DNA from 3 places in the Glaciecola sp. 1036 genome. Region 1 is predicted to be linked to each of the others. Evidence: predicted binding sites of a transcription regulator. Region 1 holds the regulator's gene; each other region holds the start of a gene.

What was found. The regulator FNR, encoded in region 1, switches genes on or off when oxygen is low (the NO sensors DNR and NnrR bind a similar motif). The targets are predictions, from matches to a motif close to TTGATCTAGATCAA.
Region 2: a site for FNR is predicted at 5,726-5,739, ahead of hemN (oxygen-independent coproporphyrinogen III oxidase). Genes of this name have one in related genera too.
Region 3: a site for FNR is predicted at 4,468-4,481, ahead of ACNKW3_RS09090 (YdcH family protein). Genes of this name have one in related genera too.

What each region holds. Positions count from the first base shown of each region.
Region 1 is NZ_JBLWFH010000001.1:74,965-84,910, forward strand. It holds gene ACNKW3_RS00325 (heavy metal translocating P-type ATPase) at 1-2,192, shown strand, start outside; gene ccoS (cbb3-type cytochrome oxidase assembly protein CcoS) at 2,202-2,402, shown strand; gene ACNKW3_RS00335 (sulfite exporter TauE/SafE family protein) at 2,395-3,063, shown strand; gene fnr (fumarate/nitrate reduction transcriptional regulator Fnr) at 3,092-3,832, shown strand; gene uspE (universal stress protein UspE) at 3,938-4,840, shown strand; gene ttcA (tRNA 2-thiocytidine(32) synthetase TtcA) at 4,929-5,822, shown strand; gene rssA (patatin-like phospholipase RssA) at 5,835-6,743, shown strand; gene ACNKW3_RS00360 (DUF2987 domain-containing protein) at 6,731-7,363, opposite strand; gene ACNKW3_RS00365 (glucosaminidase domain-containing protein) at 7,360-8,142, opposite strand; gene ACNKW3_RS00370 (hypothetical protein) at 8,135-8,845, opposite strand; gene ACNKW3_RS00375 (LysE family translocator) at 8,864-9,490, opposite strand; gene ACNKW3_RS00380 (sulfurtransferase) at 9,493-9,946, opposite strand, start outside.
Region 2 is NZ_JBLWFH010000006.1:142,901-152,846, forward strand. It holds gene ACNKW3_RS10665 (topoisomerase IV) at 1-1,019, shown strand, start outside; gene ACNKW3_RS10670 (hypothetical protein) at 1,369-1,746, opposite strand; gene ACNKW3_RS10675 (zinc-dependent metalloprotease) at 1,851-4,214, shown strand; gene hemN (oxygen-independent coproporphyrinogen III oxidase) at 4,256-5,656, opposite strand; gene ACNKW3_RS10685 (histidine phosphatase family protein) at 5,848-6,510, shown strand; gene ACNKW3_RS10690 (acyl-CoA dehydrogenase family protein) at 6,531-7,760, shown strand; gene ACNKW3_RS10695 (NADPH:quinone oxidoreductase family protein) at 7,761-8,735, shown strand; gene ACNKW3_RS10700 (DUF3718 domain-containing protein) at 8,827-9,216, opposite strand; gene ACNKW3_RS10705 (haloalkane dehalogenase) at 9,328-9,946, opposite strand, start outside.
Region 3 is NZ_JBLWFH010000005.1:96,076-106,021, reverse strand. It holds gene ACNKW3_RS09110 (response regulator transcription factor) at 1-97, shown strand, start outside; gene ggt (gamma-glutamyltransferase) at 190-1,908, shown strand; gene ACNKW3_RS09100 (DUF2252 family protein) at 1,924-3,252, opposite strand; gene ACNKW3_RS09095 (DNA alkylation repair protein) at 3,259-4,389, opposite strand; gene ACNKW3_RS09090 (YdcH family protein) at 4,551-4,802, shown strand; gene ACNKW3_RS09085 (glycoside hydrolase family 43 protein) at 4,850-5,812, opposite strand; gene ACNKW3_RS09080 (LamG-like jellyroll fold domain-containing protein) at 5,906-9,274, opposite strand; gene ACNKW3_RS09075 (TonB-dependent receptor) at 9,647-9,946, shown strand, end outside.

The sequences.
Region 1 (9,946 bases):
CCATGGCTCAACTTTCTGTGTATGACGAACCTGAATTGCAAGAAGAGTTTGTATTTGACCAAGGTAAACATAAACAAATACAGTTGACAGTTGAAGGCATTACTTGCGCAGCATGCGGTTGGTTAATAGAAAAACAACTGGCGAAAGTAAAAGGCTTAAAACAAATTTCAGTGAATGTTTCGGCCAGAAGAGCTTTGGTGACTTGGGACGAAAGCGAAACCAAGCTATCAGGAATTCTGGCGCGCCTCAAAGCTATTGGTTATGCCTCCCTGCCTTTTCATCCTGATGAACACGAAGCGTCGTTCAAAAAAGAACAAAAAAGTTACATGAAAAAGCTGGGGCTTGCCGGCATTATGACCATGCAAGTGATGATGCTCGCCTTTGGTCAATATTTTGATGTGTTTGGGAATTTAGATGCGCAAACACAAGGTTACTTTAATGCTGTGAGCTTAATGTTAACCACACCAGTCGTTTTTTATTCTGCAAGTGTATTTTATCTAAGTGCGCTAAAAGCCATACAGGCTCGAACCGTTAATATGGATGTTCCTGTTACCATTGCCATATTTTCAACCTACATTGCCGGTTTGCTAGCCGTCAATGATGGCAGTGGTGAAGTGTATTTTGAATCTATCTGTATGTTTATCTTTTTCTTGCTAATCAGTCGTTTCTTAGAACACCGTTCACGGCATAAAGCCACTGAAATATCTTCTAATATGCTTAAACTAATCCCTGCTACAGCCAGTAAATTAGTCAATAACGACTGGGTGTCAGTGTTAGCTAAACAGCTTGTTGCTGGTGAACATGTATTGGTCAAAGCAGGTGAATCAATTCCAATAGATGGCAAAATTGTAAAAGGCCAGTCTACTATTGATGAATCTATGCTAACCGGTGAGTTTGAGCCGGTATTTAAAGCGCAGGGGCAACAAGTCTACGCGGGTACCGTAAACCAGCAAGCTAACCTTGAAATCGAAGTGACTAGTCAATTAAAGTTTGCCATGATGAATCAAATTCTTCGCTTGCAAGAAGTTGCTTTAGCGCGAAAACCCAAGATTGCAAAAATGGCAGATACCTTCTCTCGTTATTTTGTATCTATTGTTTTAATGATCAGTGCGTTAACTTATATTTATTGGCATCTGCAAGACAGTACAGATGCCTTTTGGATCACTATTTCTGTTTTAGTTGCAACCTGCCCTTGTGCCCTAGGATTGGCTACTCCCTCTGCCCTAACTTGTGCCATGGCAAAATTGAATAAATTAGGCATATTATTAAAAAGAGCCGATGCTTTAGAGCAAATGACCAACGCCACAGACATAATATTCGATAAGACCGGCACCTTGACTCAGGGTAAATTCTCTATTCAACAAATACATATGTTGTCTGATAAGTACTCACAAGATTACGTTATGCAGTTGGCAACATTCATCGAAAAACGCTCTGAACATCCCATAGCTAAAGCTTTTGACTACGGATTTGACGCCCATGATTTCCAACTAGAAGATTATCAAATCACTATTGGTCAAGGCGTACTAGCAAAGGTGAATGGAAATTTAGTGGTAGTGGGATCTAAACGCTTTATTAAATCGCAACTAAACAATGCAGAGGTTTGCGATACCATTAATGCCAATGTGTATATTGCAATAAATCATGAAATCGTTGCAGCCTTTTTAATTACCGACACAGTATTACCTGAGACTCAAAAAGTGATCAGTGAATTAAATGACTATTCGTTATGTATTCTAAGCGGTGATGAGCAAAAAAACGTGAATAATATTGCAACAGAGATTGGAATTAATCGCGCCGTTGGTGAACAAACGCCTGAAGGAAAGCTCAATTATGTACAACAAGAACAAGCGAAAGGTAAATCATTAATAATGCTAGGCGATGGCATTAATGATGCCCCTGTATTAGCGGCTGCTGATGTGTCTGTTGCGGTCGGAAACGCCTCTGATTTAGCCAAGAATGCAGCTGATGTCATCTTAATCAATCCCAAATTAAATGCCTTGGTTGATTTGATAAGCATGGCGAAACGCACAAAAACTAAAATAAAACAAAATATTATTTGGGCGCTTAGTTATAATGTCATCGTTCTGCCGTTTGCAGTAATGGGCTTACTAAGTCCTTGGCAAGCTGCATTAGGCATGTCCTTAAGTTCGATTATTGTTGTGTATAACTCTACTCGTTTAATGCGTTAAGAGGATGCTATGAGTATAATTTATGTGTTAATTCCCTTGGCGATTATTATAGTAGCAATAGCCATAGGCGTTTTTTTCTGGGCAGTACGAAATAATCAGTTTGATGATTTAGAGCGTCAAGGTTATAGCATCCTTTTTGACGATGATGTTGAAAGTAAAGAAAAAGACAAAAATGAACAAAAAGCTGCATCTGATAAAATAGATGAGTGACCTTTCTATATTTTCGGCATTTTTAGTGGGACTGGCCGGTAGCGTGCATTGTATCGGCATGTGTGGCGGTGTGATTTCAGCGTTCTCCTTCGCGACACCGCCAAATGCGAATAAACAACTTTATTCTCTCGCCTACAACCTTGGTAGGATATTGACCTATGCCTTTTTAGGAGCAATTACCGGATATTTAGGCAGCATTGTTTCCAGCAGTTTGGTAACTGATGTTCCTGTTTTACGTTATGTCAGCATCGCTTTTTTATTTCTGTTGGCATTTTATATTAGTGGGATCTGGCGTTTGCTGTCGCATTTAGAAGCTGCGGGAAAGATTATTTGGAAGCGCATTCAGCCCTTAAGTAAGAAGTTTTTACCGGCCAAAACACCGTTTCACGCCATTGCATATGGCGCCATCTGGGGATTTCTTCCCTGTGGGCTAATTTATTCAGCCTTAACTTGGAGCCTAGCATCCGGAAGTGCTACTCAAGGCGCTTTATTGATGTTTAGTTTTGGGTTAGGCACCCTGCCTTCCCTGTTGATCATTAGCTTTGGATTACAAAGTTTACTGCCTTACTTTCAACACCCTATAAGTCGTTATCTAATAGCTGCGAGCATATTCTTAAGTGGATTAATTTTGCTTTTTCAGGAATTTGGCGTTACAGTGTAGTCACTTAAATCTACATTTATAAAACGCAATGTCAAACGTACCTGAACTTTCCATTCATTGTCAAAGTTGCAGTTTTAGCCATCTTTGCCTGCCAGTGGCACTTAATAAAAACGAATTAGAATCACTTGATGACATCATTGAGCGCAAACGCCCTTTGCATAAACACGATAAATTAGTCAGAGCTGGGGATAAATTTCACAGTTTATATGCGGTACGATCTGGTTCATTTAAGTCTTATGTCAGTGATAAAGACGGCGTTGAACAGATAATAGGTTTTCATTTCCCTGGGGATATTATTGGTTTTGATGCCTTAAAAGAAAACTTACACCAAAGTTATACACAAGCCTTAGAAACAGCTATGGTGTGTGAACTTCCCTATCAAACACTTGAGCAGGTATCAGTTCGTTATCCTAAGCTTAGACAACAAATTATGCGTTTTATGAGTGCTGAGATAAAACACGATCATGATTTAATGATGTTGTTGAGCAAGCGTAGTGCTGAAGAACGTTTATTACATTTCATCAGTCATTTGTCACAACGCTTTGATGAGCGTGGGTTTTCTGCCAGACAATTTAACTTATCAATGACCCGTAATGAAATTGGTAACTACCTAGGCTTAACGGTTGAAACTATCAGTCGTTTATTGACTAGATTTCAAAAAGAAGGCTTAATCAAAGTCGAAGGTAAACTCATTACTATTGAAAACGTTGATGGACTTAAACAGCGCCTTCCTGAATCAGACATTCCATTTACTGCGGTAAACGAATAAGTTACTGACTTTCTAGAGTTTAATTGATCTATCCCAAAGAGGTTATGTTCTATACATAACCTCTTTTTTATATACTGGCTATGTATCAATATAAGGAGATAGACCATGTTTGCTTGTACCCATATTCTCGCCGTTTTCGATCCTCATACCCACGAACTACAACCGGCACTCGCTAGAGCTTTAACATTGGCAAAAAGGGTCGATGGCTGCAAGGTGACTCTTGTATCATGTATTTACGACAGTACTTTCGATATGACGAATATTCTAACGTCTGAAGAAAGATTCGACATGAAACAAGCGCTTGTGCTTAGCCAAAAGGAAAAAATGCAAAAGGCCTTGGCTCAGTATCCGGATGCAGAAGTAAATATTGAGGTTGTTTGGCATAAAAAGGTACATAAAGGACTCGTCAATTTAGCTACCGAAGAAAACTGTGATCTCATCATTAAATCCTGTAAAGCCCATGAAAAAATTGGACAAAAGCTCTTCACACCGCACGATTGGCAATTATTACGCGAAAGTTCTGTGAATGTTCTGATGGTCAAAGATCATGACTGGCCTGACAATGGAAAAATTGTCGCAGCATTAAGTATCAATGCCAATGACAAAACCCACAGTTTACTCAACGACAAAATCGTTGCTACAGCTCAGGCTTTGACCGGCGCGTTAAATGCTGAATTGCATTTAGCAAACACTTTTGTCGGCGCTCCGATACATGTCAGCGTTGAAGTACCTAGCTTCTCAGCCGAAGTTTATAATCAAACATTAAAGGAAAAGCACACTGAATTAATGAAAGCGGTAGCTAAAACTGAAAATATTCCCGAATCCAATTTACATATTGCAGAGGGTTTACCCGAGGATATTATTCCTGAATGGTGCAGTGAATTAGATGCCGAAATGCTAGTACTAGGTTCAGTAGGACGCAGTGGTTTAAGCGCAGCTTTATTAGGAAATACTGCCGAGCACATCATTGACCAATTGAATTGCGATACTTTAGTCGTTAAACCTTAATTCATAGTTAGGCACAGCAAAAAGTACATTATTTTCTATTGAATAATGTATAATTTTGCTGTGTTTTAGTTATTGAGATTGAGTAAAGGTGTTAGCAACCTCTTCCAACAGTTTTAAAAAATTACAAAAAAGAATTCGCCGAGAAACTGGAAAAGCCATTATTGATTTTTCAATGATTGCTGATGGCGATAAGGTTATGGTGTGTCTTTCTGGTGGCAAAGACAGTTATACACTATTAGATACTTTGTTATATTTGCAAAAAGTCGCGCCTATTTCCTTTTCTATAGTGGCGGTTAATCTAGACCAAAAACAGCCTGGTTTTCCTGAGCATGTGCTGCCAGAATACTTGCAAACCTTGGGGGTTGAGTATCGTATCGTTGAAGAAGATACTTACTCCATTGTAAAAGATAAAATTCCTGAAGGAAAAACCACCTGTTCACTTTGCTCTAGGCTTAGACGTGGCATTCTATATACCACTGCAAGTCAAATTGGTGCCACAAAGATCGCGTTGGGTCACCATAGAGACGACATGCTAGAAACTTTATTTTTAAACATGTTTTATGGTGGCAAATTAAAATCTATGCCAGCCAAATTAGTCAGTGATGATGGTAATCATACGGTAATTCGTCCACTGGCCTATTGCGCCGAATCTGATATTGCTAAATATTCTGAAGCCATGCAGTTCCCAATTATTCCTTGCAATCTTTGTGGATCTCAAGAGAATTTACAACGTAAAAACATCAAATTGATGCTTCAAGACTGGAATAAACGTTTCCCAGGGCGCATTGAATCAATGTTCAGAGCAATTCAATCGGTTACGCCATCGCATTTATTGGATCGTAATTTATTTGATTTTGAACAATTAGAAAGTAATTTTGATTATAAAGCACAAGGGGATACCGCATTTGATACAGAAGATAATTTTGTTCAACGCTCCCCCATTGAAGATTCTTCTACTATATCCATAGTAGAAATTAAATAGTAAGGATACTAAGTGAAAATTGGAATTGCACTTGGCGCAGGCGCGGCTAGAGGTTGGGCACATATTGGTATTATAAAAGCCCTTGAGGAACTTGGCGTTAAGATAGACGTAGTTGCAGGTTGTTCTATTGGAGCATATGTCGGTGCAGCATACGCCAGTGGTAAGTTAAATGAACTTGAAGAATGGGCAAATACCTTGTCTGAATGGCAAGTATTTACCTTGTTGGGTATCGGCTTTCGTCGAGGCGGTCTTGCGAGCGGGCAAAAAGTATTTGAAAAACATAGAAATGAATTCTGTGCTAAATCTTTTGAAACTATGCAAAAACCCTTTACTGCAGTGGCAACAGATCTCTATTCAGGTAAGGAAGTCATATTTAATAAAGGCGATATTAATGATGCTATCCAAGCTTCCTGTGCTATCCCTGCCCTATTTGCGCCCATAGAACATGAAGGGCGATGGTTAGTTGATGGTGCGGTTGTAAACCCAGTGCCTGTAAATCAATGTCGTCAACTTGGCGCAGATTTCGTAATCGCAGTAAACCTATCAGCCGATTTTCGACCTGAGTTGATTGAAAAGTTCGAACATGAACATGAGGAAGTGCAACAGCGGACTGACGAATTCATGGAAAAAGGCAGTTCCGGTTTTATGAAACAATGGTTCTCCCCGACGCCAAAATCAGATAAAAAGTCTCCACCTGGGATCATGGGCGTAATGTCGTCTGCGTTAGAGATATTGCAAGCGAGAGTTACAAGATCTCGTTTAGCGGGTGATCCGCCGGATATTTTGATAGAACCACAACTTCGAGATGTTGGCTTATTAGATTTTCATAGAGCGGAAGAACTGTCTATTGAAGGATACAAAGCCGTTCAGCGTTTGTCACAACAAATTCAATATCAGTTAAATATTACTCAAGAAGATTGAGTGAGCGCAGTAATACGCAATGGCGTTTCGGTAAACTCAATGGTGACAAGATCCTTTATGTCTTGCTCTGATAATTCAAGTCGACCATTGATGATTTCGTGACCAGATTTGAGTTTTTCGTAGTTCAAATCGTCAAAGTGAATAACTAGACCAGAAACCGAAGGCATCATAAAAGATAAAAAGCCGCCCATATCTTCAAAGAAAATTGCATACTGATTGAATAACTCAGTCAATTCCTGTTGTGAATATGCATTTTTTACTAATTCTGGAATAGTTTCTAATTGAACAGACATATCGCATTTATTAGCTGCATCATTCAATTGTAAAATGACTTTTGCATTTACCATATTCAGTGCCCGCTCAAGGGGGACTGTAAATCTGTTTTCACTGGTAATATTGATAGGAATCTGTTTTTTATCAGTACTTATTCTAGCCTCGGTTATTTCGCACATAGTTTGTCTTTCTATATGTCTCAAACCAAAGGCAAATTGTAATTTATTAGTGTCTTCACTATTTAATTTGCGTACATGGCTATAAAAACTCTTATATTCTAATACAAGTTCTTCCGCCGCACTTAAACCAGAAAACACACTTAAAACTACAATTAAAAAATACTTCACGTTGAAATTAATTCCCTGTTGATACGAATCATTTGTTTTAATTCTTCAATGTATTCTTCACCACGCTCCGAATACTTGCTTAAACCCTCGACTAACCGGGTCGCCGCTATTTTTTGTTGATTTTCTCTAAGTTCTTGGCGAATTGTACGAAGCTCTTTATAAGCCGGATGGCTATTCAGATTTCTCATGTAGGAGTACATCGCACTAGAAAGATTATCAAATTTAGCTACTTCATGTGATGCGCCATCATTGCGTCGTTTGGGTACAAAGCCGCAATTTTCAACAAAACACCAAAGCCCAAAGAAGTTATAACCTTTTCGAGCAAAGCGAGAAGTTCCCCAAGCAGATTCGTTCGCGCTTTGGATTAGAACTAACTCAGCAGGAATAATATCAACTTTAGCTAATAGTTTGTCGAAAATAACGAGTTCAGGTTGATCCTCATCAACGCGATATTCATCTAACAAAAACGCAAGTTCTCTTTGCTGCTTTTCGGTTAACTCTTCCCCTGCGACATACTTAGCCCGCCAGGCTTGTATATTTTGCCGGACTTTTAAAATATATTCGTTTTGGGACGCAATGGCAGGTTTTAAATAATCAAAGAAAGCTTTCTTTTTTTCTTTAACATTGCTGATTTCAGCGAAATTAGGTACAGGGTCGTCAGAATATTCCACTTCAGGAATATCCATCACCTCGGAAGGCTCTGGTTGCACCAACCAAATGAGTGCAAGCACTAATACTGAAACGAATATCGAAATACCAATAATTTTAAACTTATGCATCGAAAACTCCTGTAGTTTCAGGGCGATTTATCTCTGTAGTAAGGGTTTTACAGAATAAATCCTGATACAAAATCGCTTTTACATTATGTATATACGGTAAAATCCAGATAAAGCCTAACCCAAGGCTCGCAAATCCTGCGAGCATTAGACCGAAAAATATTAAATATAGCAACGCAATTTTATTAAAGTGCTGGTGCGTCATCTTTACGGATAAAATGGCTGCTTTAAGTGGACCAAGTTGCTTATCTGTAATCAATGGAACTATGAATGTTGACACCATATAGACATAAAATGCTGGCAATACAAGCAACATGAGCCCAATTTGGGTAAGTAAATCAATTACCACTGCAACTAATCCAAGTGCTGGTAGGAACTTGAAATATTGGAATATTTGAAATGGACTTGGCTTTAGCTTTCTAGCGGATGTTAGCGACATCATCAAAATACCTGCCCACATCGGGGATATAATTAAGGTATAAAAGAAAAATGCTAAAGAAAAACTTGGATCTTCAATTTTCTGTATATCTTCAATAGAGCTTATATTAAAGGTATTAACCACGTAAACAGAGAAGATCATAGTAACCGCTAAAATGACGACCAACCCTTGGAATAAAGTAAAAGTATTTTGTTTACTGAGCACAAGCGCTCTTTCAAAGAGTTTTCTTACATCTATAGTTTCATTCGGCACTGAATTCTCTGGCAACTGATTTTCCATAGTTTATTAGTTATTTACCACTAGTAGTATGGCCATGCATATTAACACAATCCCCATAGCTCGATCGAACCAATAACCCTTTTGTTGATAAAGTGATCGAATTTTATGGTGGCTCGTCATAAAGCTTATAAAGATAAACCAACATCCTGTAGCAAACGCTAGATAACATCCGTAGATTATTTTAGCTGTTAAGCTGGTTTCTAACGGAATTGCCAAAGAAAACAAAGCGAGAAAAAACAAGGTAGCTTTTGGATTGAGCCCATTGGTAATAAAACCTATCCAAAATGCTTGCTGAGTTGTTTGCACTTTTACATTATTCAGATCTTCAGGATTATCAACTGATGAAGCACTCCGCAAACCTGAAATACCTATATAAATTAGGTATGCCGCGGCTAAGTAAAGCAATACATTGTAAATCCACTGATTGGCTTTGATCAAAAGTCCTATACCCAGCAAAGAATAGGCTACGTGAACTAGAATACCAACACCCACACCTATGCTTGTCCAAATCGCTAGCTTTCTTCCCTGCTGCAAGCTTTGCTTTAACACCACCGCGAAGTCTGGTCCAGGACTGGCCACTGCAACTGCGTGCATGACAGCAATGGTAAGCCAAACACCAAGATCTAAACCCATTATTAACTCCCAGTTTTTATAGGTAAATGCTGCTCTTTGCCCCATTGCGACCACGAACCATCAAATACTTTCAACGGTTTCAGATCTAGCATATCTGCCGCTTGCGCTAGAATACAGGCAGTTACACCACTACCACAGGAAAATATGAGCCCATTTTCTTTTTCAATATCAGCTAACAAATGTGAAATTTCGGCTATTGATTTAAATTCGCCATTTTCCTGTTGTAAGTTTTTATAGTGTAAGTTGACGGAATTAGGAATATGACCAGAGCGCAAACCTACGCGAGTTTCTTGCTCTTGCCCTGAAAATCTACCCGGACTTCTAGCATCTAGCAGGCTATATGTGTTTGTTTCAATATTACTTAATACTTCATCAGCATTCACAAAAACATAGTCTGTACTAGGCTTGGCAACAAATGAATCGATTTTGTTAGCACTGATACAGGATGAAGTTACT
Region 2 (9,946 bases), on a different contig from region 1:
TGGGATATTCAGATAAAGCAGATTTTAGTGAGCAAAGCCTGTTTGCAGTGCAATTGTCTGGTCAAATAAATGATAAAATGTCGGCAACAGCACAAATCGTTTCAAAAGGTAATAATGGCTACAGCGCAGATTTTGAATGGGCCTATATCAAATATGATATAGATTCTGAACAAAGCATTTTAGCTGGCCGTTTTAGATTACCTATTTTCCGCTATTCTTCTTCTTTAGATGTAGGTTATAGCTATCATTGGATTTCAGCGCCTAGTACAGTATATGACGTACCCTTTAATAACTTAGATGGTGTTCGTTACGACTATTCTAGTTTTGTCGGTGATTGGGAACTGATGTTTCAGGCAAGTTTAGGCAACTTCAAAGAAGAAGTTAGTGGTGGAAGCAGTGACGGTAGCAACGTTATTACAGCCAGCTTTGAAGCTACTTATGAAAGTTTCAAAATGCGTTTTGTTTATGGACAAGGTGACAATAACTTCCATTTACCACAACTTGATGCTTCTCTTGATCAGTTTGCAGCACTTTCGCCGGAACTGGCTGAAGAACTTCGCATGAATGACGATAGAGGCGTGTTTTTAGGCGCTGGATTTGAATATGACAATTTTGATTGGTTTGTTTCAGGTGAAATTACATCAATTGATATTGAAGATTCTTTTTCACCAGAAGACAAAGCCTGGTATATCACCGCGGGTATTCGTTCAGGTAAATGGACACCTCATTTTACCTATGAAACTCGTGACGGTAATGCTGATATCAAATTTCTAGAAAGTGTGGCTGCATTCCCTGCAGAATATCAGCCAGTAGTTGCGGGCACCCTTACCGCTATTCAAATGCCCTTTATGGAAGAATACTCGGTCACTACGGTAGGCGCGAGGTACGACTTTGATTCGAATATCGCGATAAAGGCCGAAATCAGTCGATATGATAACGAGTTAGATGCTGGCGTTGGTATCAGAGGCGCTTCAGAAGATAGCACTATTGTTAGAGCTAGTGTGAACTACGTGTTCTAACACTTGCTTTATAGTTAAAAAACCGTACCGGTCAATTGCCTGTGCGGTTTTTTATGTTTTTATTGGTGCAACCCGAGCAATAACAGTGCAAATTAAATCAAAATATTAACTAAATAATCATTAATTATTACTTAAATATATGAATAATATAGAATAATTAAAGTTGGCAATCAATTTGCAGTACAAAAGTAAGCTAACTCCAGTTAGTTGAATCTTTTGATTCTTTTATACCGATGTTGTGTGTGCTTTGGTGATCGCGGATATGGATTTCTGCTAGCTAAAGTTTCCTGCACGGGTTGATGTGTCCTCAATCCGTGCAGTTTTTCTTTATCATTGGCATACCGCCAAATTAATCAAATTTTAGTTCAAATAAATGTTTACTTTTGGACATATCAGCGTCAATTGACAAAATTATCGCAGGGCGAGCGAGTTTAATTGTGTTTTCTTCGATAATGAAATAATCGCTAGGATCAACATAATGATTGTCAATTGTGACACAAGCAAATTTGTTAATACCGATATAATTTACCCAACCAATAATAGTGCCTGATGATAGCAACCTATTTTTATTTTCAAGAAGCTTTTGATCAATGGTTACACTAATCCCAAAAATAGGTTTATCCCCAATGGTGACATCGGTTTCATTGTCAACCAATAGAGATAATAAAGTGTTTTGTTTCATTGGATACGAAATCACATTATCATCTGACACTTTGACTGTAGCCACGTTTAATCCCGAAAAATTAGATGTACATAAGCGAGATTAATCTTAAGATATTATTAAAAAACTGTACTGATACAGATCAAGTAAACGCGAGAAGGAGATGACTTTTGGTTTTTAACAAACACTTGTTGGTAATACTCAGTATATTCATAGTGTTATTCACTAGCCCTAAATCTATAGCTGAATTGCAGAAAGGGTTTATCGATTTTCGATATGAAAAGCAAAGCGATAAGATTTTTATCCAACTAAAAGAATCTATGTTGGACCAGCCTTTTATTTTTCAAAGCAGTTTACCTCGTGGTGTAGGCTCTAACGATATTGGTTTAGACCGAGGACAATTGGGTGACACTAGATTGGCGGTATTTGAGCGCTACGGCAACAAAATCATGCTCAAACAATTAAATACCCAATATCAATCATCTTCAAATAATCAGGCTGAAATTCAAAGTATTGATGAGGCATTTGCGGATTCTATTATTGCTGGGTTTGTAATTGAATCAGAAGCCGACGGCTACATCATTTTTGATTATACTGCTTTTTTGTTTAGTGATATTCATGGTGTTCAGCAACGTTTAAAAGCGACGGGGCAGGGAAACTTCAGTGTAGATACAGCTCGCAGTGCAGTGTATTTACCTAAATCAAAAGCCTTCCCGCTGAACACTGAACTAGAAGCTGTGGTGACATTCAGAGGTCAGCCAGAAGGTGAATACATCAGACAAGTGACGCCGGATGCACAAAGCGTTACCGTTCACAAACATCATTCATTTATTCAGCTTCCGGATGATAACTACAAGCCGCGAGAATTTCATCCCTACTCAGGTTACTTCAAACATAGCTTTTTTGACTACTCGGTTGCCATAGATGAAGAACTTGAGCAAAAGATGATTCGTCGTCATCGATTAGAAAAAAAATATCCAGATCAAGCATTAAGCGAGGCCAAAGAGCCGATAGTGTACTACTTAGATCCTGGTATCCCAGAACCTGTTTATTCAGCGCTTGAAGAGGGTGCATCTTGGTGGAATCAAGCATTTGAAGCGGCCGGATTTAAAAATGCGTTTCAAGTTAAAAAATTACCAGAAGGTGCTGATCCCATGGATGTTAGATATAACATCATACAATGGGTACACAGAGCCACCCGAGGATGGTCATATGGTTATTCTGTGTTTGATCCAAGAACCGGTGAAATTTTAAAAGGTCATGTAACACTTGGTTCTTTGAGAGTTCGACAAGATTTATTAATCGCCTTGGGATTAACTAGTCCATTTAAAGATGGTAAGACACAGATTACGCCACAAATGCAATTAGCCCTTAACCGTATAAAACAGCTATCAGCACATGAAGTAGGGCACACATTGGGCTTGGCGCATAACTTTGCCGCTAGCGAAAACAATAGGGCATCAGTAATGGATTATCCGCATCCAATGATTACCTTGGAAAACGGAGAAATTGTACTGGCAAATGCCTATGACGATGGCATTGGAGAATGGGATAAATATACCATTGCTTATGGCTATCAAGACTTTGCGGAGCAAAATGAGCACCAGATGTTAACGGATATGGTAGCGGATGCACAAAAGACTTATAGGTACAAATCAGATCCAGATGCCAGAATGGCGCACCGTCCTTCAGCGCAAGGGCATTTATGGGATAATGGAAAAGATCCTATAATTGAGTTTGAAAGAATGCTTGAAGTTCGAGCCTTTGCTTTGGATAAATTTGGGATCGATAGTCTTCCCATGGATGCCCCATGGTCAGATTTACAGGAAAGGTTAGTGCCTTTGTATTATTCTCATCGATATCAACTAGATGCTGTGGTAAAACAAATTGGTGGCTTAGACTATGAGTACTCTGTAAAAACGGCTACACCTGAACTGCCTGTTGTGAGCTTTGTGGCCCCCAATGTTCAAAAACAAGCTATTACACAAATGTTAAGGTCAGCAAGTGCAGAGTTTCTTGAGTTACCCGAGCAAATTGCAGCATTAATTCCACCAAAAGCCTATGGAAGTGATAGAACCAGAGAAAGTGCGGCTACTCGCATGGGGATAGCATTTGATCCATATGCATTAGCGGAATCAGCCAGTGCGTATAGCTTAAAGAATTTGCTTACTGCGGAGCGATTGAACAGACTGTCTTATCAACATCAAGTAAACAAAAAAATACCCGCAGTGGCTGACTTATTGGAACAATTGTTTGACGACTTGATTTCTGATGCAACTGAAGATGGTCTAGCTGGACGCGTAGGTTTGATTGCATTACAGCAAGTTTTCACAACGCTTAAAGATGACACCCTAGCTCCAGAAGTTAAATTAGATATTGAAGCTGCTTTGATGGAATACGCGCAAAAACTGGATAAAGATAGTCGAAATAAGAAGGCAAAGGTGCTTAACTTTCACATCAATAATTACTGGCGGACAGGTGAAATTCCTAAGCTTGTAACACCTAAAACAATGCCACCAGGCTCGCCTATTTAGATAAGAAACTTATAAAGCGAACAATTCAATTGTTCGCTTTTTTATATCACCCTGCTATAGCGCATTTGATGCATAGGCTGGGACAAATACTGGTCGAAACTCATACAAATGTTCCTCACAATCAATCGTCCGCGTTGATGAATTAGAATTTTATCTTGATTAAGACTGATAAGGCCATCGTCAATAAAGGTATCTAATGACGCTAGGCTTTGCTCAAAATATTCAGTGAAATTTATTTGGTGTTTTAATTCAAAGTGTCTAATGTCTAATTCAAAATTACACATTAATTGGTGTATTAAATCTCGTCGAATTTCATCATCTCGTGAAAGTTGAATGCCTTTAACTAAAGGACGTTTTCCTTGATCTAACAGCTGATAATAGTCTTTTAAATCTTTTGCATTTTGCAGATAGATATTTTCAATACTGCTAATTGAAGACGCGCCTAAACCGATGCAACTATTTGCAACACCTGTTGTATATCCTTGGAAGTTTCGATACAAGGATTTTTCACGTTGAGCGATACTTAGCTTATCTTCAGGGCGAGCGAAATGATCCATTCCAACAAAGTCATAACCAATATTGGTCATAAATTGAATTGCCTGACGAAACAGCGAAAATTTTGCGTCGGCATTTGGTAACCAGTCATCTTTTATTTTGCGCTGAGCAGCAAACATCTTGGGTAGATGAGCGTAGGAAAATAACGAAACCCTATCAGGATTCATTTTCTCTACTTCGGCTAAAGTTTTAGCAAAGGTCGTTTGAGTTTGATGGGGTAAACCGTAGATTAAGTCAAGGTTAATTGATTGGTAACCCAAGTGCCTTGCTGACTTAATTAATGAAGCTATGTGTTGTGTACTTTGCACGCGATTAATCGCTTTTTGCACTTCAACGTCAGTGTCTTGAACGCCGATACTTAAGCGACGAAATCCTAGCTTATAAGCTGAAGTAAGATATTCTTCATCGACCGTGCGAGGGTCAATTTCAATGCTTAATTGAGCGTCAGTGTCAAAGTGAAACTTAGTTTTTAGCATGTCAATTAGACGCGCTAATTGCGTTTGGGTGAGGAAATTTGGCGTTCCTCCTCCTAAATGTAATTCTGTTACTATCCCAGCACTGTATAGTGGTGCAACCAAATCAACTTCTTTTTCAAGATAAGTTAAGTATTTGTCAGCTTTATCTTGATGACGAGTGACTATTTTATTACACCCGCAGTAATAACAAAGCTGATGGCAAAAAGGAATATGTACATACAACGACATATTTTGATGATTTTTGCTGTCAATCAAACGTTTATTTGCAGTTTTTATTTGCTCATCCTTGATATCTTCATGAAAAGCAATTGCCGTTGGATAAGAGGTGTATCTAGGTCCGGCAGTATTGTATTTGGTCAACACTTTTCGGTCGAAAAACTCATCTAATGCTAGGGTGTTTGTATATTGCATAGTAAGTGGAAACTCTAGTAACTCGCAAAAATTCTGAGGCTATTATGCAAACAATTTAGAGGGGAAATATTGATCTCGGTTAACTGATTGGCATTTTGTAGATTAATGAAAGTTCATCACCACAATAAATTACTAAAATACTTCATTTGCTCATAACATCTTATTAACAATATAAAGATGAAAAGAGATAGATGGCAGAATTATTTTTAGTCAGACATGCGCAAGCCTCATACGGGTCTGGAAATTATGATCAACTGAGTCCTTTAGGTCACGAGCAGTCACAACTATTGGGTCAATATTTTAAAGAGCGTGAAATCACCTTTGATAAATTGATTTGCGGCGATATGCAACGCCACAAGGAAACGTTAACAGGCATCACAGGGGCATTTAAAAATGTTGAAATTAATCACCAATGGAACGAATTTGCTTTCGAAGACGTGATAAATGCTTTTTTAAAGCAGCATCCTGAACTAACCCCAGCAAAAGATTCTAGCCGTAAACAATGGTACCGAGTGCTCAAAGCAGCAATGGTAGCTTGGTCGGAAAACCGTATAAACGAAAACTTGCCCGAAACATGGGAAGATTTTCAAAGCAGAGTTAAACAAGCGAGTAAAAAAATAGCTGTTGGGACGGAGAAAAAAGTGTTGGTTGTGAGCTCAGGGGGCGCAATCGCGGTGTTTCTCCAACAACTTTTCGATTTAACGCCGTCACAAGCGGTGAATTTTAATTTGCAGATCAAAAATAGCAGCTTACATCATTTTTATTTCAATAAAGAAGGATTTCAAATGAGCAGTTTTAATAGTATCCCTCATTTAGAACCCTTGTCTCTAATGGAAAAAATAACTTATAGCTAAGTCAGAACCGGAGTCTTTCTATGGATTTTAATCATAGCCAACGAACCTTAGATATGTTGGATAAATTACAGAGTTTTATGCAGCAATATATATATCCAAATGAGGATAAATATCACAAGCTTCTTAAATCGTCAGACAATATGTGGCAAACCCCAGAGTTGATGCATCAACTTAAACAAAAAGCGCAAGAGCAGGGCTTATGGAACCTGTTTTTACCTGAAGAATATGGACCTTATGGCGCTGGATTAACTAATTTAGAATATGCCAGTTTGTGTGAACAAATGGGACGGGTATTGTGGTCTGCGGAAGTGTTTAATTGTAGCGCTCCTGATACTGGAAATATGGAAGTGTTGGCAAAATATGGCAGTGATGATCAAAAGAAACAGTGGTTAGAGCCTCTATTAGCTGGGAAAATTCGTTCTGCCTTTGCCATGACCGAACCAGAAGTCGCATCCTCTGATGCTACCAATATTGAAACCTCAATTACACGAGACGGCGACCACTATATAATTAATGGGCGAAAATGGTATACCAGTGGCGCCATGAACGAAAATTGTAAAATCCTTATCGTAATGGGAAAAACAGATGTTGCCGCGCCAAGACATCAACAACAGTCTCAGATACTTGTTCCCATTGACACAGACGGAGTAACTGTAGTTCGGCCAATGGGGGCAATGGGATATTTAGACGAACCAATTGGACATGCTGAAGTACTGTTTGAAAATGTGCGTGTCCCAGCTGAAAATCTTATACTTGGGGAAGGTAAAGGATTCGAAATTGCGCAAGGTCGATTAGGTCCGGGTAGAATTCATCATTGTATGCGATTGATTGGATGTGCCCAAAGAGCGCTAGACATGGCTTGTGAACGAGTAGAAAGCAGAATTGCCTTTGGTCAACCTCTTGCCAAACAGCAGTCTGTTAGAGAGAGTATTGCTACTATGTATTGTCGTATAGAACAGGCGCGTTTGTTAACATTGAAAGCGGCAGACCAAATGGATAAATATGGCAATAAAATTGCGAAAAACTTAATAGCAGCAATTAAAATAGTAGCGCCAAGAATGGCATGTGAAGTTATTGATGAGTCTATTCAAATGCACGGTGCATTAGGCACATCGCAAGATACAGAGCTTTCCGCGATGTATGCATATGCAAGAACTATCAGACTTGCAGATGGACCAGATCAAGTGCACATGATGCAATTGGGGCGTACTTTAATCCAAGAAGCAAGCGTAAAAAATAAAGGTGAATAAATGAAAGCGATTGTATGTCATGAATTTTCTGCGATAGAAAATTTAGCTTATGAAGATTTTCCTAATCCTGTAGCTAATGCAAATCAAGTAGTCGTAAAGGTTGCTTCCGCGGGTGTTAACTTTCCAGACGGACTACTTGTTCAAGGACTCTATCAAATAAAACCTGATTTTCCTTTTGTGCCGGGCAGTGAAATTGCCGGTGAAGTTTTATCTGTTGGCGAAAACGTTAAACATGTAAAAGTCGGTCAAAAAGTTATTGGGATTTGTCGTCTTGGCGGTTATGCGGAAGAAGTCGTCATTCCAGCTAATCAAGTGATGCCTTTGCCAGAAGGCATTCCCCTAGAGGAAGCTTCAGCGTTAGCCACTGCCCATGCCACAGCTCATCATGCGCTTAAACAAAGAGCTCAGATTAAGCCAGGGGAAACCCTTTTAGTGACTGGCGCAGCGGGCGGTACTGGCTTAGCAGCTATTCAAATTGGTAAAGCTATGGGGGCAAAAGTAATTGCGTGTTGTTCTACCGATGAAAAGTGTGAAGTTGCCCGTCAACAAGGTGCTGATGAGACAATAAATTACTCTGAATGTGATTTAAAAGACACCGTTAAAGCAATGACGAACGGTAAAGGTGTTGACGTCGTATATGAGTGTGTCGGAGGCGATACTTTCCATGCTTGTAGCAGAATTATGGCTTGGGCCGGTCGATTGCTCGTCATAGGCTTTGCAGGCGGCGAAATCCCTAAGTTCCCGGTTAATTTGGCGTTGGTAAAAGGCTATTCTGTGGTGGGCGTTTTTTGGGGCTCATTTGTTCAACATCAACCTCAAGATTTTGTTGAAAACATGCACGAACTGGTCAAATGGTACCTAGAAGGTAAAGTCAAGGTGCACATCGATAAGGCGTTTAAATTATCCGAAGCCGTAGATGCTCTGCAGTACGTGGCTGGACGGCAAGTGAAAGGAAAAGTCGTATTAATTCCATAAAAAAGTGACCCCGGGGAGGGGTCACCAAAATGGCAAAGTTGCCTCTGCCTACCATGTTGAATCGTTAATCAACAGGGTTGATAAATCATTATTAAAGGCGTTCTTGAAGTACCTTAACAAGAGGTGCATCTTGAAGGCCTTTTTCATTAATCCAAGCGGTTAATGCTGAACCGTCGTGTTCAGGTTCCGCCAAAAGCTTTTTTGGCATCTTTTTAACCAACAATGTGCCCGCTTCAACTGAATTATTTAAGATCGCCAGTTTGATAAGTGAATTTCCACTACAAGTGATTCCGCTGTAATAATCTTTTAAGCGAATATTGTAATTGGATTGGACGTTTTTCATTTTCTTACGTAGCTCACCTTTATCATCTGTAGCAACGATTTCACAGATATTTGCCAGTGCGTCTTCTAAGTTAGCATTTGCTGGCGCTGATGCGATGCACGCCGCTCCAAAGATTGATGTCGCAATTATTTTTTTCAACATGATAATTAGCCTCTCAGTTAGTAATATCGAGGCTCATGTTAGAGGTTAAAAAGATCTTGTGAAGATAGAATAACGATACTTAGGTATGTAGGTTAGTACCTTTTAATGTTAGCTCTGTTGTTCTAGCTGTAATGAGGCAAAAGCCCTAATGACGATAGCTATCAGCTTTTCAGGCGCATCTTCTTGGATGAAATGTCCAGTATTAAAAAAAGAATAGTGTTGTTGGTTTTTGCATCCAGGGATGTGTTCTTTAATATGATCATGAATGCCGATAGACATTAAGTCTTCATCGCTAAAAACCGTAATGAAGGGTTTATTAAAACTTTTTAGCACATTCCATGCATTGTTGTTAATAGTTAGTTCAATAGCATTATTACCATTAAAAAGCATATTTTTCATAGCTTTAGGACCAACCACAAAATCTTGATTGGGGAATGGGGCATCATAACCTTGTAAAATTTCATCTATGAGCAAGTTCTTGCAGCCTTGCTGAATTTGACTTGCGATATTAAATTTTTCTTCTTGTGATGATTCTGTTGTTGAATTGATGGGTAATTCAGCAATAGGCAGCATGGTATTAACCGCAATAACTGTATTAAAGTTATTGATATCATCAGCGACTAGCCGCATTCCCAAAAGTCCACCTGTGTCTTGGCAAAAAAGCATTATATTTTGTAAATTTAGACTTTTTAAAAGTGCTTTTAGCCAAATAAAATGACTATTCAAA
Region 3 (9,946 bases), on a different contig from region 1:
CACCGTCCGCAACTACTTATCCGATGCTATTGCGAAACTAAACGCAACTAATCGCATAGATGCTTATCGAATTGCCAAACAAAAAGGCTGGTTATAGCACAAGATTTATATGGGCAAATGGTCTGTAAATGTTGAACCTTTAAGCGCCCACTGCTACTGTAATGCCAAAATATTTATAAGTTGCACAGCATGTCATTACAATCTTTTATCGCACTGTTTCTCATTCTATTTGTAGTTGGATGTTCTCATCACCCTCAATCGCCACTTAAAAACCCGATTAAAAAGCAACAACAGGCAGTTGCTATGCCGGATAAGTTTGCAGCAGATGTAGCCGAACAGATATTAGATAAAGGCGGAAATGCCATAGATGCAGCCATTGCTGCACAATTTAGTCTTGCAGTTACTTTTCCAGAAGCTGGCAACATTGGTGGCGGCGGATTTATGGTAGTGCACTATGAAGGAAAGAGCGATTTCTTAGATTATCGTGAACAGGCGCCAGCAGCAGCATTTACCGATATGTACATCAACGAAAATGGTGAAGTTGACCCTTATAAATCGATTTTTGGTGCCTTAGCTTCTGGTGTTCCAGGCACTGTCGCTGGTATGTGGGCGGCGCACGAAAAATATGGCTCTCTGCCTTGGGAAGATCTAGTCGCTCCAGCCATCAAGCTTGCAGAAGAAGGCTTTGTGGTACCTGATAAACTTGAGGCGCATATCATTGGCTACATAAGCCGTTTAAAGCAAAACAACATTGAGGTCAATTTTGCCAAATATTTTGCTCATGCCCAAGCGAACAAAGTATTTAAACAGCCTGCTTTAGCTGAAACACTTAAACGCATTCAAAACGCTGGCCGCGATGGTTTCTACAAAGGAGAAACTGCCCGTTTAATTAGCCAGTTTATGCTTGAACATGATGGATTAATTACCGAAGCAGATCTAGCCGGCTACGAAGCAAAATGGCGTGAACCTATTAAGTCAACTTGGCGTGGATATACCCTAGTCAGCGCCGCACCCCCCTCTTCTGGTGGCATAGCGATTAATCAGTGGTTACAAATGTATGACTTAGTTAAAGACAAAGGTATTGAGTTCAAGCATAACGATTTACTTTATACCCACGTGTTGTCTGAGATTGGTAAACGCGTATTTGCCGATAGAGGTGAGTATTTGGGCGATCCTGATTTTTACACCGTGCCAAGTGCTGCATTATTAACTGATGACTATTTAGCTCAGCGGGCCGAAGAAGTTTCATTAGATTCCATATCGGTTACCGAAGAGGTTAAGCCAGGATTACCAGAAAGTGAAGATACAACGCATTTTTCAATTGTCGATAAATTTGGTAATGCTGTGTCTAACACAACTACCATTAATTTAGGCTTTGGTAGCGGCATGGTTGTCGATGGTGCAGGTTTCCTATTGAATGACGAAATGGACGATTTTAGTGCCAAACCCGGTGTTCCAAACTTCTTTGGTGCTATTGGTGGTGTGGCCAACGAAATACAGCCACATAAGAGAATGTTAAGTTCAATGACGCCAACAATAGTATTGGAAGGCAATAAAATAAAAATGGTTACTGGCTCTCCAGGTGGTACAACAATACTGACGTCTGTTTATCAAAGTATTTTAAATGCATTAGAATTTAATTTACCCGTCCAAAAAGTGGTAGATTCGCCACGATTCCATCATCAATTATTGCCCAAAAACGAAATTCGCTATCATAGTGGCTTTGCAAAAGACGTTTTAGCTGAGCTAGAAGCTATGGGTTATACCACCCGACAAAGTCGATTTGGCGATCTTCATGTAATTATCGTGCGCGATGGTGACTTACAAGCAGCATCTGAATCGAATGGTAGAGGTGAAGCTAGAGTGATGCGTACCGACTGGTTTGGCAAGATGTTTAATTTGCACTAAGCATTTGAGGGCTGATTAACTACAGCCCTCTCTTTCGCATAGATATTGCCAATCTTTTATCACTTGTTGAGCATAAGATTGGGCACTATCAAGCAAGGCGACTTTGTGATCTTCAATATATTTTGCCATAGATTTTTCATAATCTAGGGAAAACCTATCGCCTCGACAATGGGCTCTGGCCAGCTCTTGAGCGCAGGCACTGGCGTAAAAAGCTAATCCACCTTGGTGTCGATTCACTTCACCAATACCAATATGTTCTGGGTCAATTCCAACTTTTGCGTGATGTCTTGAACGCACCAACCAGTGTTCCTGATCAAAAAATGCTTCATCTAATACATAATCCGTTCGACGCTGAATCCGTCTCTGACATTTAACCGTTAAGTGTGCAGGATTTAGTTGATTTTGATGGTGAATATCAGGAAAGTAATAAATAGGTGCCGCCACCCTTTGTTGCTTTACCTCTACTACATGACAGAGTCCAATCTGAGACATGTGGTGTATGTTTTTAGGTCCAATAAGTGCATAGTATCTATCCATATTGACAGAACCAGTACCTGAGCCAACTCTCGCCACTATGTCTAAAATGTCTTGGAAAAAATAAGGAGCTAATGCATGTCGTAAGCTGGTCTCTTTATCTTTTGTAAGGCCTTTAAATTTTGTCGGTCTATCTCGAAAAGTAAGGGGAAACTGGGTCAAATCAACCGCTTTAGCCAGCGCACTTTTTTGTAAAAACTTATCACCACCTAAAATTAATCTAGCGGCTTTTTGATAACGTTTTTGCAAAGGTGAAGGCGTTGCAAAGTCTTCAAAGGTTAAATCCAAAAAATTCTCTTCATTGGATTTTCGAGCCAATCCTTGTTGCAGTACTAATAAATAACTATCGAGTAATGTTTCCATGGCGTTAAGCACATTTTGTTCGTTCACAACAAGCTTGTTTGAATAGTCTTTTTCAGAACTATAAATACCTTTAACCACGCCATCACAATGGTCGGCTACTAACGGCAAACTAACAAGTAACCTGATGAGGTCCCATACGCCATGCCCTATACAAGCATCATCAAAATCATTGATGGAAAACACGATGCGTTCTGCATGGGAGCCTTCTTCAGTGAAAAAGCCAAAATTTGAGGTATGACAGTCGCCCATAATTGTGGTTAACGGAATATTTTGTACACTAGGCAAAGATAAATGCCCCGAGGCTAAATCAGCATAAAAGAGTTGGGATGAACCTCGATAAAAAACAAAGGGACTAGTACACATTTTTTGGTGTTTAGGAAATTGGCTTCCCGGAAAGCAGCCATCAATTCTGCCTAATTCGTTGTCAATCAAGCGTCTTCTAGTCATCACATTTTACTCCTCAAGATAAAAAGTATTGGCCGAATATTCAACGCCATTTATTAACACTGCTATTTTATGTTCACCAGCATAGTATTTTCTTGTAGTAACAGGTTTAAAGCTATGCTTTTTGCTGGCTGATAACTTCCCATTCGCTGCCAAATTCAAAATTTTCCACTTGAACACCTTGGGCGATAGCTGTCCATTGGCTTTTTTATGGTATACCCGATAATCGATCATCAATGATTGTTCTTGATCAATTCTCGAATCTGCTTTTAACGTAATTAGTAAGTCATCGCCCTGACAGACTTTCTTTTTAGACAGTGTAATACTGACATTTTTCAACTGAGGTGGGGCATATCCAAAAATATCAAGTACCTCTGGATTGCCTTTTTTTAACAGCGTTCGGCAAGCATGGCGGACTAATTTCTGACGAAAAGGGGTAGTCTTCTTATTCCAAAGCCTAGCGGTTTCAATCAAACGTTCGGGGTGATCTTTACCTATATCATTAAGGTTATTGGCAACTGACCTACGCACATATTCTGAGTTATCGTCCTTTAACTGGGAAAGCAGACTTAATACTGGACCGGGTTCTCGTACAAAGTCAGTTAACTGAATGCCCCAAGGCAACCGTGGACGAGTCCCTTCGCTGACGAGTCTTCTGACATGATGACTTGGATCTACAACCCACTGTTGTAACTTTTCTAGCGTTTCGGATGTCCTTTCAAGTAAGAAAGGGCGAATGGCAAATTCTGCTGTAAACCGCTTGGTCATTTGCTGCAGAGCCCACAAGGCTTTATCTATACTTGGCTGACGTAATCCACGTAAAGTGATAAAATCTGCCATAGGCATAATCGCCCAACCATCAATACTCTGTGCTTGATCGGGCATTAAGTCATCATGAGATTGCATAGGGGTAAGCGTAGCTACCAGATGATCACAAAGCTCGCTAAAATCGCCTTGTAAATGTTGGTCCAATGCTAGCGTAATTTGAGTAGAACGTTGCTTGAGTTCTAAATTCGAAAGATTTTCTGAAGCTGTACCTACAAAAGCCGCTGCGTTAAACCCTTTGGCTTGCGCAGCAATGCCATCCGCAATTGTTCGAATCAAGGAGATCGAAAATTTTTCTTTAAACGCTTCTGGCATCTAGTTCACCCACCTACTAATTAATTATTAAACATTTATGCGTTCATACGCACAAAAATTTAGTATCAATATAGTATTCTGATCAAGATCAAAAACAAGCTAACTGGTAGTGCCATACTGTTACTAAAGATTTCAACAATTAACACATAAAGGAAAAACGCATGTCACTTGAAAAACATGGTTTACTAAAAGAATTTCCAGAACATCATCACACTATTCGTCATTTAAAAATGAACGATGCACATTTTGCGCGCACGCTAGATGAATACACAGAAATAGATAACGAGATATACAATATTGAATCTGGTGACCATCCATCTTCGGATGAATATTTGGAACAGCAGAAATTATTACGTGTGCAGTTAAAAGATAAGTTATTTGCAATGGTGAAAAAAGAAGAAGCCTTACAGTAAATCATTTAGGGGCGTCAAAACAGTAAAAGTTGACGCCCATTCCTGAGCTACTCCACTGGTTTTTGGATACCTTCCGTGGTCATAATGACTCGTTTCAAAGTCCCGTCATCGTTATAATAAAGATGGTCAATAGCCACCGAACGTCGAAATCTTCCGCCGCTTTCTTGACCTTCTTTCGGTGGTATTGCTCCGGTATGGTAAATAAAATAATCTTGTCCTTTAAACTCGATTATGGATTGGTGATTAGTTTCAGTATTGCCCGCTATTTCATTCAAAATACCTTTGAATTCCCAAGGGCCATGAATACTTTTACTCATTGCATAACAAATTTTTTCTGGGAATTCACAAGCATAGCTAAGATAATAATTATCCCCCTTTTTATGCACCCAAGCCGCTTCGGTAAATCTTGGTAAATCAAGTGTTTTGATTTCACCATCTAGTTCAAGCATATTATCTTTCAACTTGACGAATTTGGGCATCAAGTTACCAAAGAACATGTAGGTGTCGCCATTTTCTTCAATGAAGATTGCTGGATCTATATCATCCCAGTCATTGGGCGTCTGTTTAGTCATGTCATCGGTGACTAAGGCTTTGCCTATGGCATCTTTGAATGGCCCTGTTGGTGAATCTGAAGTGGCCACACCAATGGCAAAGCCGGGTTTATCATCTTTGTGCCTAACGGTAGTATAAAAATAAAATTTACCGTCTTTTTCTACCATATGTGACGCCCACGCATCACCTTTTGCCCATTTAAAATCAATCGCTTTCATTATAGGGCCATGAGCTGTCCAGTTCACCATGTCAGTAGAACTGAACGCCAGCCAATCATGCATTTCAAAAAATACATTATTATTAGGTGCTTCATCATGTCCTGTATACAAATAAACCCTATCTTCATGCACAAGCGCTGCTGGGTCTGCGGTGAATACGTCCGTTATAATAGGATTATTAGCCCAAGACGCTGTCGCAATTACTGTTGCTAAAATTGGAAATAAACTTCTTACTCGCATAATGTTTCCTATGCTAATACTTAATTTAAAAATGGGTAAAAATGAAAAAACCGGCACCTTTTAGATGCCGGCATAATTTAACTTAAATTAACCTTATTCAGGACGTTGAGACTCATAAATCTGCGTCACATCCGTTTGATTTAATGTGTCATCGAAAACATAAACTTCATCGATCATGCCGTTAAATGCAGCATCCCAGAAGTTTGCCCCTAAGGTAAAGGAAGTTAATGGTGCTGGACTAAACACATCAGGGAAGCCAGCGCCTTCAAACGCTATTTGTCCATTTAAGTAAATCGTCATAGCCCCTTGGTTGTTTACCATTACCATATGATACCAAGTCCCTGTTTCCAGTTGCTGGTCGGTGAAGGCGTCATACCAAGCCGTACCTGACCAAACCATAGCGTTAGGAGAAGCCTGGTGACCGCCAGGGATCATGCTGATCCAACTATCTCCATTTTCATAACCGAAGAATACAGGTGTGTAGCTGGTAAGTGCATTGGCATTAAACCAAACCGATATAGCATAGGTGTTATCGCCAATCAGGTTATCGGGTAATTGAATGCCATAATTGCCCGACATATCTAATGCTCGGCCCACTACACCCTCACTAAACGCAGATTCTTCGGTCGCCGCACCTAAATTGGCGCCAGTGACTACACCAGCATCATACATACCTGAGGTTTCAGTTAAGTCATCATTATCGAAACTATAATGAACCACTGGGTCTGGTAAGCCTAAGGCTCTAACTGTTGCTTCAAAGGTCTTAGTAGTCGTTGAACCATTCAATGAAATATTGGCAGTTAAGGTTACCAAAGCGTCATTTTCGCCGTTTGCAGGGCGTGTCACAACGCCTTTAGTACTAACTACTGCTGGGTTTGATGATGTCCACTCAATAGCCGAAGCGTAAGGACCAGACGGAGACATTGGCAAGTTAGACACTACCGCTGAGAGGTCGCCTAAATCCAAAATATCGGCAGCAGAAGCAAGTAACTCTTGATCGGTTAATGGCGTAACATCTAGATTTCGAATTTCGCCTTCGGTTAATGCAGTATCATAGAATTTTAGCTCATCGATCATGCCGATAAACGGAATATCGAACGGGTTCACGCCAAGGGTAAATACTGCCTCTTTACCCGTAAACATATCAGGCAAACCGCCGGTTTCAGTTGTCTGAACACCATCGATGTAGATCTTAACAACCCCTTTATTAACCGAAAATGCTACGTGAGTCCATGTATCTAACATCATTGGAACACCCGTTATGCCATCAAACCACGGATTCGAACCTTTTAAAGCTGAATTACTCCAAAGCATTATGTTGCCGTCCCAACTTTGCGGTACCAAGCTCATCCAACCGTCAGCACCTGCGTCTCCAAAAAATGCTGTGGTAAAGGTGTTTAAAGCATCTGCATTTAACCACATAGAAACGGTGTAATCATAAGAATTTATGATGCCATCGGGTAATCTTACGCCGTTAGTGCCATCTAACATCACAGCTTGACCATTTTGACCAACCGCATAGGAAACTGTACCAGTATTATCTGGTCTATCACCTGTTTGAGTTGCTGCAGCATAGTTTGATAGCTCATCGTTTAATTCGCCTTCGAAGCTATAATGGGCAACTCTGTTGTAGGCTACTCTTGCAGGAATACCTATTGTATAGGTTCTGGATTGTGAAACACCGTTAAGTGTTGCCGTGGCGGTAATTGATACTTCAGCATCACCACTGCCCACGTTAGGTCGCGTTACTACCCCCAAATAACTCGCATTGGGTTGCTCTGGTACCCCAGTCACTTCTAGGTAATCGGGATGGCTACTAGTCCAAGTAATTTCAGCACCGTTAGCCCCTATGGCTGGGAGTGACAAATTAAAAGTCGTCATTTCAGGAAATGTCATAGCATCTAATGTATTTGTTAGCGCTACTGTATCGTCGTCAATCAGTAATTTACTGCCCCAAATAGCTACACCTTCCTCATCGATGGCACTAAAGGTGGGCACAAAAGCTTGCGCATTTTCATTATATTGCCAAGAAGCTACGCCTCTAAAATCACCCAATCCATCGATGTATAAACGTACAATGTTATCTGCTTCGTAATACCATAACCCCGTATACTCCCCTGAAATCTCGTTGTAATCTTCAAGTGTAATATAACCTGAAAGTGCAGCTTCACGATTAATATCACTGCCGTGGTTTATTAATTTAAATGTGCCGAACAAATCAGCTTCATCGACTATGTTCTCACCCTCAATTGGCACGTAGCGATGTGGCGCGACTACCAACCAATCATCTTGATTCATAAACATTTCATGAACTCGCACGTTGTGAATCTCTCCACTATTGGGGAAACGAGTATGAAAAATATTGAAATATTGACCGGTAGATTCGTCATAATAGGCAGAATTGTGCCCAGGTGCCATATATCCATTATCTGAACCCGACTCCCCAGGGTTTACGTCATACATGAACCCGCCCATTATTTTGTTACCATAAGGTTCTATGGCTGACCAAGCACCGGAAGCTCCGATCATATCTTGACCTTGGCTATCTAAAAAAGGCCCGTCAGGATTTCGAGAACGCGAAATTCTCATGTTATAACCATCTGCGGCAGCAAACCCACCAAAAGAAGTAAATAAGTAGTAATAATCCGTCTCAGGACTATACAACATGAATGGCCCTTCTATAGCGCTGTAGAAGCCGCCCATAAGCTTAGTGCCATAACCTTGTTCCGGTAATGCCATACCCGTATCAGGGTCAAGCTCCATAATCCATATACCGCCAGAATATGAACCATATACCATCCATAAACGCCCTTCTTTATCGAAAAAGACATCAGGATCTATTGCATTAGGATGCACATTACCATCGTAGTCTTCTCCGTTAATTCCGGGATTCTCAGCACCTTCGTGTCCAGTTGTTAATATCAATCCCAGATTTTCATAAGGCCCTTCTATATCATCAGATACAGCAACGCCCAAATAAGAACGAGAGACACAATTCCCTGTTGAGGGCAAAGCGCAATGATTATAATAGAAATAGTATTTACCATCAGCGAGTTGGATAACATCGGACGCCCAAGACCCAATATGGCCACCCACCCAAGAAATACCTTCAGCAGCTTGTGTTTCATAAGTATTAAATAAAGGCGTGTTTGCAGCAGCTTCTTCGTTACTTGCTGCACTAGGGTTTAATTGTGTCCAGTTAAAAAGATCAGTGGAACTGGCGAAGGCCATATGAGAGCCAAATATATAGAAAGTGCCGTCGTCCAAGCGAATCACTGAAGGGTCGTGTACGCCAACTTCCGTAAAAGTGACATCGGTTGGGAAAGTGGGATCGGGTACAATTACCGGTGGCGTATTTTCAGGCGCTTGAACCGCACCTCCAACTTCTTGTTGTGTTCCGTCTCCGCAGCCAAATAACACAGCAGCTACTCCTGCGGATAACAACACTTTGTTCCATCTCATGGTTAAACCTCATCAAAGTAATATTGTATGACTAATTTAATATAACATCGAGTATATACTATGTAAATCTGTTGTTAACACTATTGTAATGTTAATTCGATTAAAATTTTATATCTATCTGTTTTTTATAATTATTTAATTCATTATGCCATTACGTTTTATTATTTTCACCGCTACAATCGAGACAAATGTAAATAATTGTTAATAGTTTTAACACAGGCTGTTGACACCGATTAAATCATACAATAATATTTAGCGATATTTCATCGTTCAGTTATGAAAAATAACAATCTTACAAATTGAATAGTTAACACAACACACAACGGTTACTGGCTGAAGCTAAAATTGTTCCCAGTAATGGAGGTTTACCGAATGTTTAAGAAGAAGCAACTAGCAACTGCAGTAATAATTGCCTTGAGCAGTAGCCTACTGCAAGCTCAGGAAGAGACTGACACTTCAATCTCAGAAAACGACGATAATGTTGAAGTTATTGAGGTCACAGGCATTCGTGCTAGTTTAAACAAAGCAATTAATATTAAACGCCAGAATATTCAAATAGTTGATGCAATTGTTGCTGAGGACATAGGTAAGTTTCCTGATAACAATGTCGTAGAGGCCTTGCAACGGGTTTCTGGCGTCCAAGTAACCGATAGAACGGGCGGTGAAGTCAGT